DNA from 2 places in the Serinicoccus sp. CUA-874 genome. Region 2 is predicted to be linked to the other one. Evidence: predicted binding sites of a transcription regulator. Region 2 holds the regulator's gene; the other holds the start of a gene.
The links. Region 2 encodes HrcA, which represses chaperone genes, less so after heat shock. Its sites were predicted from a motif close to TTNGCACTCGNNNNNNNCGAGTGCNAA; they were not measured.
Positions count from the first base shown of each region.

Region 1 (5,204 bases), on a different contig from region 2:
CGCCAAGCAGGTCTGCGCCAGCTGCCCCGTCCTGGAGCAGTGCCGCACCCACGCGCTCGCCGTCAGGGAGCCGTACGGCGTCTGGGGAGGGATGACCGAGGAGGAACGGGCCGAGCACTACGAGCGGGTCGAGGCGGCCCGCCCCCACCAGAAGACCCGCTGACGACGTCCTGCAGCACCGGCACCACCGACACGACGAGGCCCCGCCCGGATGATCCGGGCGGGGCCTCGTCTCGCGTGGCGGCGGTCAGCCGGGTCGTCCGACCGGCCGCACGGCATCAGTGGCCGTGGCCGTGCCCGCCCTCGTCCTCGTCGTCCTCGGGCTTGTCCACCACGAGGGTGTCCGTGGTGAGCACCATCGAGGCGATGGAGGCCGCGTTGCGCAGCGCCGAGCGGGTGACCTTCACCGGGTCGATGACCCCGGCGGAGAACAGGTCGCCGTACTCGCCGGTGGCGGCGTTGAGGCCCTGCCCGGCGGTCATCTCGCCGACCTTCGTCGTGGCGACGTAGCCCTGCAGGCCCGCGTTCTCCGCGATCCAGCGCAGCGGCTCGGCGGCGGACTTGCGGACGATGGCCGCACCGACCGCCTCGTCGGCGGACAGGTCGAGCTCGTCCGCGGCCGGGGCGGCGTGCACCAGGGCCGAGCCGCCACCGGCGACGATGCCCTCCTCGATGGCCGCGCGGGTCGCCGAGACGGCGTCCTCGATGCGGTGCTTCTTCTCCTTCAGCTCCACCTCGGTGTGCGCGCCGACCTTGATGACGCAGACGCCACCTGCCAGCTTGGCGATCCGCTCCTGGAGCTTCTCGCGGTCCCAGTCGGAGTCGGTCGACGCCGCCTCCGCCTGGAGCTGGGCGACGCGGTCGCTGACCGCCTGGGCCTCGCCGCTGCCCTCGACGATGGTGGTGGTGTCCTTGGTGGCCACGACGCGGCGGGCGGTGCCGAGCACCTCCAGGCCGACCGAGTCCAGCGACAGCCCGACCTCCTCGGCGACGACCTGGCCTCCGGTGAGGATGGCCATGTCCTGCAGCATCGCCTTGCGGCGGTCGCCGAAGCCCGGTGCCTTGACGGCGACCGCGTTGAAGGTGCCGCGCACCTTGTTGACGACGAGCGTCGACAGCGCCTCGGCCTCGACGTCTTCGGCGATGATCATCAGCGGCTTGCTCTCGCCGACGACCTTCTCCAGCAGCGGCAGCAGGTCGGAGACCTTGGAGATCTTGCCCTGCACCAGCAGCACGTAGGCGTCCTCGAGGACTGCCTCCATGCGCTCGCTGTCGGTGACGAAGTAGGGCGAGAGGTAGCCCTTGTCGAACTGCATGCCCTCGGTGAACTCCAGCTCCATCGCGGTGGTGGAGGACTCCTCCACCGTGATGACGCCGTCCTTGCCCACCTTGTCGAAGGCGTCGGCGATGAGCTCGCCGATCTGCGGGTCCTGGGCGGACAGCCCGCCACCTGGGCGATCTCGTCACGGCCCTCGAGCTCGCGCGCGGTCTCCAGCAGGCGGTCGTTGATCGCGGTCACCGCAGCGTCGATGCCGCGCTTGAGCGCGGACGGCGCGGCGCCGGCGGCGACGTTGCGCAGGCCCTCCTTGACCATGGCCTGAGCGAGCACGGTCGCGGTGGTCGTGCCGTCACCGGCGATGTCGTTGGTCTTGGTCGCGACCTCCTTGGCGAGCTGGGCCCCGAGGTTCTCGTAGGGGTCCTCCAGCTCGACCTCGCGGGCGATGGTCACGCCGTCGTTGGTGATGGTCGGCGCGCCCCACTTCTTGTCGAGGACGACGTTGCGGCCCTTGGGGCCGAGCGTCACCTTGACGGCGTTGGCGAGGGCGTCGACGCCCCGCTCCAGCGCCTTGCGGGCGTCGTCGTTGAACTGTAGCTGCTTCGCCATGGGCGAGCGCTCCTTTCAGGTATGCGGTCTGCGGCCGGGTGCGCGCCGCCCCGGCTACCCCGAGGGGGCGGCCGGGGCGGCGCGTGGGTGGATCGAGGGATCGATCAACCCACGATCGCGAGGACGTCGCGCGCCGAGAGGATCAGGAACTCCTCGCCGGAGTACTTCACCTCGGTGCCGCCGTACTTGCTGTAGATGACCCGGTCGCCGACGTTGACGTCCATGGGGACGCGGTTGCCGTTGTCGTCGACGCGGCCCGGGCCGACCGCCAGGACCTCGCCCTCCTGGGGCTTCTCCTTGGCGGTGTCCGGGATGACGAGGCCGGAGGCCGTGGTCTGCTCGGCCTCGACGGCCTTGACGACGATGCGGTCCTCGAGCGGCTTGATGGAAACCGACACGGTTACCTTCCTTCTCCTTCGGTGTCCGGCGCTGCGCGCCGGCCAGGTGGTCGCTGCTGGGTGGTGCTCACTCCACCGCGACCGCCCACCGCCGTCGCGGGGGTCGGTCGGCGCTCGCGGCTGGCACTGACGTGCCGAGAGTGCTAGGACGAATCTAGGCACGCTGTTAGCACTCGGTCAAGCCGAGTGCCAACACGCCGAGGCATCCCGCTCGGGGGCCGGCGCCCCCGGGTGGCGGGTCGGGGTCAGATGAGGACCTGCAGCGGCTGCAGCACCCGCTCGACCACGCGGGTCCCCAGGCCACGCCCACCCCACTCCGCCAGCGTCAGCTCGTCGCAGTGCTCCAGGTCGGCCCGGAAGATGTCCTCCATGTGGGCGGCCTGGTCGGCGTCCACGATCTCGAGGTTGATCTCGTAGTTGCCCTGGAGGGAGAGGCGGTCGATGTTGGCGGTGCCGATGGTCGCCCAGCGACCGTCCACCGTCATGGTCTTGGCGTGGACCATGACGTCACGGTAGAGGAACAGCCGCACCCCGCCCTCGAGGAGGGTCTCGTAGTAGGACTGCGCGATGACGTCCGCCAGGACGTGGTTGGACTTCTGCGGCATGACCACCCGCACGTCGACCCCGCGGGAGGCGGCGTTGAGCAGCCCGTGGAGGATCTCCCGGTCCGGGATGAAGTAGCCCTGGGTGATCCAGATGCGGTGGACCGCCCGGTCGATCGCCTCGAGGTACAGCGCCCGCACCGGGTAGATCACCCGGCTGGGCTCGTTGCGCGCGGCCCGGATGCTCGTGTTCCACTCCACCGTCCCGCTGTCGAGGAGCTGCGGGCGGCGCCTCCCCTTGTGCCGGTTCCAGAAGTCGACGAAGGAGTTCTGCAGCTCCCAGACGCTCTTGCCCTCCACCCGCACGTGGGTGTCCCGCCAGCTCGTGGCGTAGAGGGAACCGATGTTGTAGCCGCCGACGAAACCGACACGACCGTCCACGACGAGGATCTTGCGGTGGTCGCGGCCGGAGGCCCGGATGTCGACGAGGGGCAGCGCCGTGCGCATCACCGGGAAGCGCAGCATGTGCACGCCGTCGGGGAAGCGCAGGAAGTCCCTGGGCACCACGAGGTTGGCGAACCCGTCGAACACGAGGCAGACGAGGACCCCGCGGTCGGCGGCCCGGACGACGGCGTCCTTGAAGGCGCGGCCCGTGTCGTCGGCCTTCCAGATGTAGGACGCCAGGTAGACGAAGTCCTCGGCCGCGTCGATGGCCGCGATCATGTCGTCGTAGAGGTACTGGCCGTAGGTGTACGTCGTCAGCCGCGACTCCTCCACCGTGGTGCTGACCGGCTCATGGACCGGGGCGTCCCGGTCGACGTGGTCGCGCCGCTTGCGGACCGCGTCCACCGCGACCACCCCGGCGGCGAGCGTCAGCTGGCCGGCCACGGCGGCACCGGCGGTGGCGAGCGCCACCCGGCGGCCACGGCGCAGCAGACGGCTCACCTTGCGGCTGAAGACACGGGGCATGGCCACAATCTACGTGCAGGCCACAATGGGCGCATGAGCGCCGATCCAGCCGTCGAGCTCATGACGCGGCTGGCCGGCGGCCCCGGGGCCGAGCTGCTGGCCTCCCTCCCTCCCTACGACGAGTCCGACGCGCTGACGCTCATGAGCAGGTTGCGCGCGCAGGGGCACGACGCGGAGCTGGTGTCGGCCGCGCTCACCCAGGCCCGGCTGCGGGCGAGCGGGCGGGCCCGGCTGGGGAGCGGGGTCGACGACCTGCTGCTGACCCAGGACGGCCTGGAGCAGGCCACCCGCCCCCAGGTGGCGGCCCGGCGGGCCGAGCTCATGGTGCGCGCCGGGGTACGCCACGTGCTGGACCTCGGGTGCGGGCTCGGGCTCGACGCCATGGCCTTCGCCCGGGCCGGGCTCGCGGTGACGGCGGTGGAGAGGGACGCCGTCGTGGCGGCCGCCGCCCGGGCCAACCTCGCCCCGTGGCCGGACGCGCGGGTGGTCACCGGTGACGCGCTCGCGCTGCCTGTCGGGCCGGACGACGGCGCGTTCCTCGACCCGGCCCGACGCACCCCCGGGGTCGCCGACGTCCACGGCCGGACCCGCCGGGTGCGGGGGCTCGACCAGCTGTCCCCCTCCTTCGAGCAGGTCCGGGATGTCGCCGCGCGCGCCCGGGCGACCGTCGCCAAGCTCGGCCCGTCCTTCGACCCCGGCGACGTCCCGTCCGGCGCGGGCGCAGAGTGGGTGTCGCTGGACGGGGACCTGCTCGAGTGCGCCCTGTGGTGGGGCGCCGGGCCACGCGGCCGCCACGCGGTCGTGGGCCGCAGCGCGGGTGGGCCGGACGGGAGCGTCACCTGGCACGAGGTCACCGACCTCGGCCCCACCGCGCCCCTCCCCCGGGTGGAGGACCTGGGGTGCCACCTGGCCGCGGTCGACGACGCGGTTGCCGCGGCCGGCCTCACCGGCTCCCTCGCGAGCGTGGTCGACGGTCGCGAGACGGCGCCCGGGACCGGCTACCTCACCGCCAGGGAGCCCGTCCCCCACCCCGCGCTGCGGTGGTATGCCGTGCGCGAGGTCCTCCCGCTGCGCGCCGAGACGGTGCGGTCCTGGCTGCGGCAGCACCGCCAGCCGGCCGGCCCGGTCACCCTGAAGAAGCGGGGGGTGCGGGTCGACCCCGACGCGTTCCGCCGGGAGCTGCGGCTCCCGCGCCGGGCCCACGGCTCCGAGGAGGTCGTCCTCGTGCTGACGACGGTGGCGGACTCCCCACGGGCCCTCGTCGTGGACCGGCTGCAGGTCTGACCCGGCGTCAGCGCTCGGACACCGACCGTCGGTGCGGGGTCCGCGGCAGGGCGATGAAGCGCTCCACGTCGCTGATGCGACCCGAGACGACCAGCTCGTCACCCTCTCGACCACGGTCTCGGGCAC
Region 1 covers NZ_MKJZ01000022.1:283,833-289,036, forward strand. Annotated here, with positions in the region: gene BJF80_RS08135 (WhiB family transcriptional regulator) at 1-163, shown strand, start outside; partial or broken gene groL (chaperonin GroEL) at 279-1,885, opposite strand; gene groES (co-chaperone GroES) at 1,990-2,283, opposite strand; gene BJF80_RS08150 (phospholipase D-like domain-containing protein) at 2,529-3,794, opposite strand; gene BJF80_RS08155 (THUMP-like domain-containing protein) at 3,828-5,078, shown strand.
Region 1: the regulator HrcA is predicted to act here: its motif matches at 2,450-2,476, upstream of groES (co-chaperone GroES).

Region 2 (5,204 bases):
GGTTGAGCAGACCCACGCCGAGCGCGGCGACCACCGCCCAGCCGATGACGGAGCCGCGCAGGTAGCCCGCGTCGTCACCGGGGTAGGTGGCGCGCAGCGCCGGGCGGAGGACCCAGACCGACAGCAGGACCACGGGCACCACGCCGAGGAAGACCCACCGCCAGGACAGGTGCTCGACCAGGGTCCCGGTCAGCAGCGGACCGGCGAGACCGGGCAGGACCCAGGCCGCGGCGAGCAGGGAGAAGACCGCGGGGCGCAGGCCGTCCGGCACCCGCTGGGCGATGACGACGTAGATCGCCACCGAGGCCAGCCCACTGCCCAGGCCCTGCAGCGCCCGCCCGACGATGAGGACCTCCATCGTCGGCGCGAGCCCGGCCACGAGCAGCCCGGCGGCGAAGACCGCGGACCCGGCGACGACCACCGGCCGGGGCCCGGAGCGGTCGGACCACCAGCCCGCGAGGATCATCCCGACCACGCTGAGGGCGACGGTGGCGCCGAAGGCCATGTTGTAGAGGTGGTAGCCGTCGAGCGCATCCGCGACCGTCGGCATGGCGGCGCCGACGGCGATGTACTCCAGCGCGAACATCGCGATGAGCACGGTGGCGCCGACCGAGGCGCTGCGGATGCCCGGGGCGAAGACCGCCCCGCTGCGGGGAGCCGCCTCCCGCGTCGTCCTTGCGCTGCTGCTCACCGCCACCTGCCCGAGGCGCCGAGCACGGCGAGCGCCGCCGGGCCGGCGGTGGAGGTCCGCAGGACGGTCCGCCCCAGACGGACCGGTCGGGCACCGGCGTCGACCAGGTCGTCGAGCTCCTCGGGAGAGATCCCGCCCTCGGGCCCGACGACGAGCAGCAGGTCCCCGGAGTCCGGCAGGTCGACCGAGGCCAGCGGCTCGGTCGCCTCCTCGTGGAGCACCAGGGTCAGTGCGCTCCCCGCGACCCGGTCGAGCAGACCGGTGCGCCCGACAGGCTGGCCGAGCGCGGGCCGGCGCAGCCGTCGCGACTGCTTGGTCGCGCTCCCGAGTGCCTGGTCCCAGCGGCGCAACGACTTGGCGACGCGCTCCCCGCGCCACCGGACGACGCTGCGGTCGGCCTGCCACGGCACCACCTCGTCGACGTCGAGCTCGGTCGCGGCCTCGATCGCCTGCAGGTCGCGGTCGCCCTTGGCGAGCGCCTGGGCGAGCACCACGCGCAGTGCCGGCTCGGGCTCGTCCAACCGCTCCACGACCTCGAGCTGCAGCTCGGACCGCTCCGCACCCAGCACCCGGCAGCGCGCGCCCCGACCCCGGCCGTCGGACAGCAGCACCGTCTCCCCTGCGGTGATGCGCTGCACGGTCGCGGCGTGCCGCCCCTCGGTGCCCTGCAGCCGCGGTCGGTCCGTCCCGAGCTCCTCAGGGTCGACGAGGAAGAGCGGGTCGCTCACGCCTCACCGGCCCCGCAGGGCGTCCCACAGGCTGTGCTTGCGACCGGCGCCACCGCCGGAGCTGCCCATCCGGCCGGTCGGGCTCGACTCACCGCGGCTCTCGGCGAGCTGCGCGAGCAGCTCGCGCTGCCGGTCGTCCAGCTTGGTGGGCACCTTGACGTCCAGGTGGACGACCAGCTCGCCCCGCCCCTGGCCCCGCAGGTGGGTGACACCCTTGCCGTCCAGGGAGAGGGTGTGCCCCGGCTGCGTGCCCGGCCGCAGGTCCACCTCGACCGGCCCGTCCAAGGTCTCCACCGGCAGGGTCGCCCCCAGCGCGGCCGCCGTCATCGGCACCTCGAGCGTGCAGTGCAGGTCGTCGCCGCGCCGGGTGAAGACGTCGTGCGGCTCGACCGCGATCTCGACGTAGAGGTCGCCGGGCTCACCGCCGAAGGGACCCACCTCGCCCTCGCCGGCGAGCGCGATCCGGGTCCCGGAGTCGACGCCGCCGGGCACCTTGAGGGTGAGGTCGCGCCGGGTGCGGACCCGGCCCTCGCCGGAGCAGTCGAAGCAGGGGTGCTCGATGACGTCGCCGAAGCCGCGGCAGGCCTGGCACGGCCGCGAGGTCATCACCTGGCCGAGGAAGGATCGCTGCACCTGCTGGACCTCACCACGTCCGCTGCAGACGTCGCAGCTGCGGGTGCCGGTGCCGGGCTGGGCGCCGGCGCCGCTGCACGTGCTGCACACCACCGCGGTGTCGATCTGCAGGGTCTGCTCGCCACCGAAGACGGCGGTCTGCAGGTCCACGTCCAACCGGATCAGCGCGTCGTGCCCGCGCTGGGTGCGCGAGCGCGGCCCGCGGGCGCCGGCAGCGGTGCCCCCGAAGAAGGCATCCATGATGTCGCTGAAGGTGAAGCCCTGCCCGAAGCCACCGGTCGCGCCGCCGTAGGGGTCCTGCCCCCGGTCGTAGGACGCGCGCTTGGCCGGGTCGCCCAGCACGTCGTAGGCCTGGCTCACCCGCTTGAACTCCGCCTCCGCCTCGGGGCCGGGGTTGACGTCGGGGTGCAGCTGGCGGGCCTTCTTGCGGTAGGCCTTCTTGATCTCCTCGGCGCTGGCCTCGCGGGCCACCCCGAGATCGGCGTAATAGTCGTTCACGGCGTAGGACGTCCTTGCGGTCGTGGCGTTTGCGGTCTGGTCGGGTTCAACGATGGGCGAGGTCGGGGTATGCCGTGAGGTGGCTCACCCATCCAGGATGTCGGCGACGTAATGGGCGACGGCGCGGACGGTGGCCATCGCCTGCGGGTAGTCCATCCGCGTCGGTCCGACCACCCCGAGCCCGCCGGCGGTGCCGTAGGTGGTCGCGACGACGGAGGTCGTGCGCAACGGCTCGTAGGGGTTCTCGGCACCGATGGAGACGGCGACGGTGCTGGCGTCGTCGAGGCTCGCCATGCTCCCCATGAGCTTGAGCAGGACGACGTGCTCCTCCAGCGCCTCGAGGACCTGCGAGAGAGACGTGGGGAAGTCGCTGCCGACGCGCGCCAGGTTGCCGGTGCCCGCCATGGCGATGCGCTCCTCGGTCTGCTCGTCGGCGGCGTCGGCCAGCGCGTCGAGGACGACCTCGGCGAGCGCGCGGTCGGCGGGGGCCACCCGGGTGCCGGTCGTGGCCGTGCCGGCGGCGACCGTGCTGAGCCGCTCGCCCACCGTGAGCTCGTTGACGACGGCCCGCAGCTGCGCGACCACCTCGGGCTCGAGGGTGAGGTCACGCCCGACGTCGACCACCCGCTGCTCCACCCGCCCGGTGTTGACGATGAGGACGATCATGAGGCGGGTGCCACCCACCGGGACCAGCTCGACGTGCCGGACGGTGGAGCGGGACAGGCTGGGATACTGCATCACCGCGACCTGCTGGGTGAGGCTGGAGAGCAGGCGCGTGGTGCGGGAGACGACGTCGTCGAGGTCGACGGCGCCGTCGAGGAAACGGGCTATCGCGGTGCGCTCGGCCCGGGTCATCGGCTTGATCTGCTGCAGCCGGTCGACGAAGAGGCGGTAGCCGGCATCGGTGGGCACCCGGCCCGCGCTGGTGTGCGGGGCGGTGATGAGCCCCTCCTCCTCCAGCACGGCCATGTCGTTGCGCACCGTGGCGGCCGAGACGCCCAGCTGGTGCCGCTCCAGCAGGGACTTGGAGCCGACCGGCTCCGAGGTCCGCACGTAGTCCTGCACGATCGCGCGCAGCACGTCCAGCCGTCGGTCGTCGCTCACCGGTCTGCCTCCTCCCTGGGCACTCGTTGGCACTCGTCGGACAGGAGTGCCAGTCTACGGGAGCGGCGAGGGGAGGCATACCATGTCCGCCATGGACAGCGGAGTGCGCATCGAGACGGACAGCATGGGCGAGGTCGAGGTCGCCGCCGACCGCTACTGGGGGGCGCAGACGCAGCGCAGCATCCGCAACTTCCCCATCGGCCAGGACACCTTCGTCTGGGGGCGGCCGATCATCCAGGCGCTGGGGATCCTCAAGAAGGGCGCCGCCCAGGCCAACGCCGAGCTGGGCGAGCTGCCGCAGGACGTCGCCGACCTCGTCGTCCGGGCGGCCGACGAGGTCATCGCCGGGGACCTGGACGACCACTTCCCGCTCGTGGTCTTCCAGACAGGGTCGGGCACACAGAGCAACATGAACAGCAACGAGGTCATCTCCAACCGCGCCATCGAGCTGGCCGGCGGCGAGATGGGCAGCAAGACCCCGGTGCACCCCAACGATCACGTCAACCGCGGGCAGAGCAGCAACGACACCTTCCCCACCGCCATGCACATCGCGGTGCTGCTGGAGCTGCGGGACCGGCTCGAGCCGGGGGTCACGACGCTGCGCGACACGCTGGCGGCCAAGGCGGAGCAGTATGCCGACGTCGTCAAGGTCGGCCGCACCCACCTGCAGGACGCCACTCCCATCACGCTCGGCCAGGAGATCGGCGGCTGGGTCGCCCAGCTGGACTACGCCCTGGGCGAGGTCCGGCACGCCGGGGAGGGGCTGCGCGAGCTGGCGATCGGCGGCACGGCGGTCGGCACCGGGCTCAACGCCCACCCCGACTTCGGCGCGCTCGCCGCGCGGAAGATGGGCGAGGAGGCGGGCCTGGAGCTGCGCAGCGCGGACGACAAGTTCGCGGCGCTGTCCGCGCACGACGCGCTGGTGCAGACCTCGTCCTCGCTGCGGACCTCGCGGGGGCCCTCATGAAGATGGCCAACGACGTGCGGTGGCTGGCCTCCGGGCCGCGCAACGGCATCGGCGAGCTGCTCATCCCGGAGAACGAGCCGGGCAGCTCGATCATGCCGGGCAAGGTGAACCCCACCCAGTCCGAGGCCATGACGATGGTCGCGACGCGGGTCTTCGGCAACGACGCGACCGTCGGCTTCGCCGGCAGCCAGGGCAACTTCCAGCTCAACGTCTTCAAGCCGGTCATGGTGCACGCGGTGCTCGAGAGCATCCGGCTCATCGCGGACGCCTGCCTCGCCTTCGACGCCGGCTGCGCCCAGGGCATCGAGCCGCACACCGAGCGGATCGAGGCCAACCTGGCCAGCAACCTCATGCAGGTCACGGCGCTCAACCCGCACATCGGCTACGACAAGGCGGCCGCGATCGCCAAGTCGGCCCACAAGTCCGGGCAGACGCTGCGCGAGGCGGCCCTGGAGAGCGGCCACCTCACCGCCGAGGAGTTCGACGCCTGGGTCGTGCCGCTGGACATGACCCGACCTCGGCAGGTCTGACCCGTCCGACGCCGCGACCGACCGCGTCGAGGGCGCGCCTCACCGACCTCATC
Region 2 covers NZ_MKJZ01000038.1:107,027-112,230, reverse strand. Annotated here, with positions in the region: gene BJF80_RS16270 (MFS transporter) at 1-691, opposite strand, end outside; gene BJF80_RS16265 (16S rRNA (uracil(1498)-N(3))-methyltransferase) at 688-1,419, opposite strand; gene dnaJ (molecular chaperone DnaJ) at 1,423-2,550, opposite strand; gene hrcA (heat-inducible transcriptional repressor HrcA) at 2,635-3,654, opposite strand; partial or broken gene fumC (class II fumarate hydratase) at 3,746-5,151, shown strand.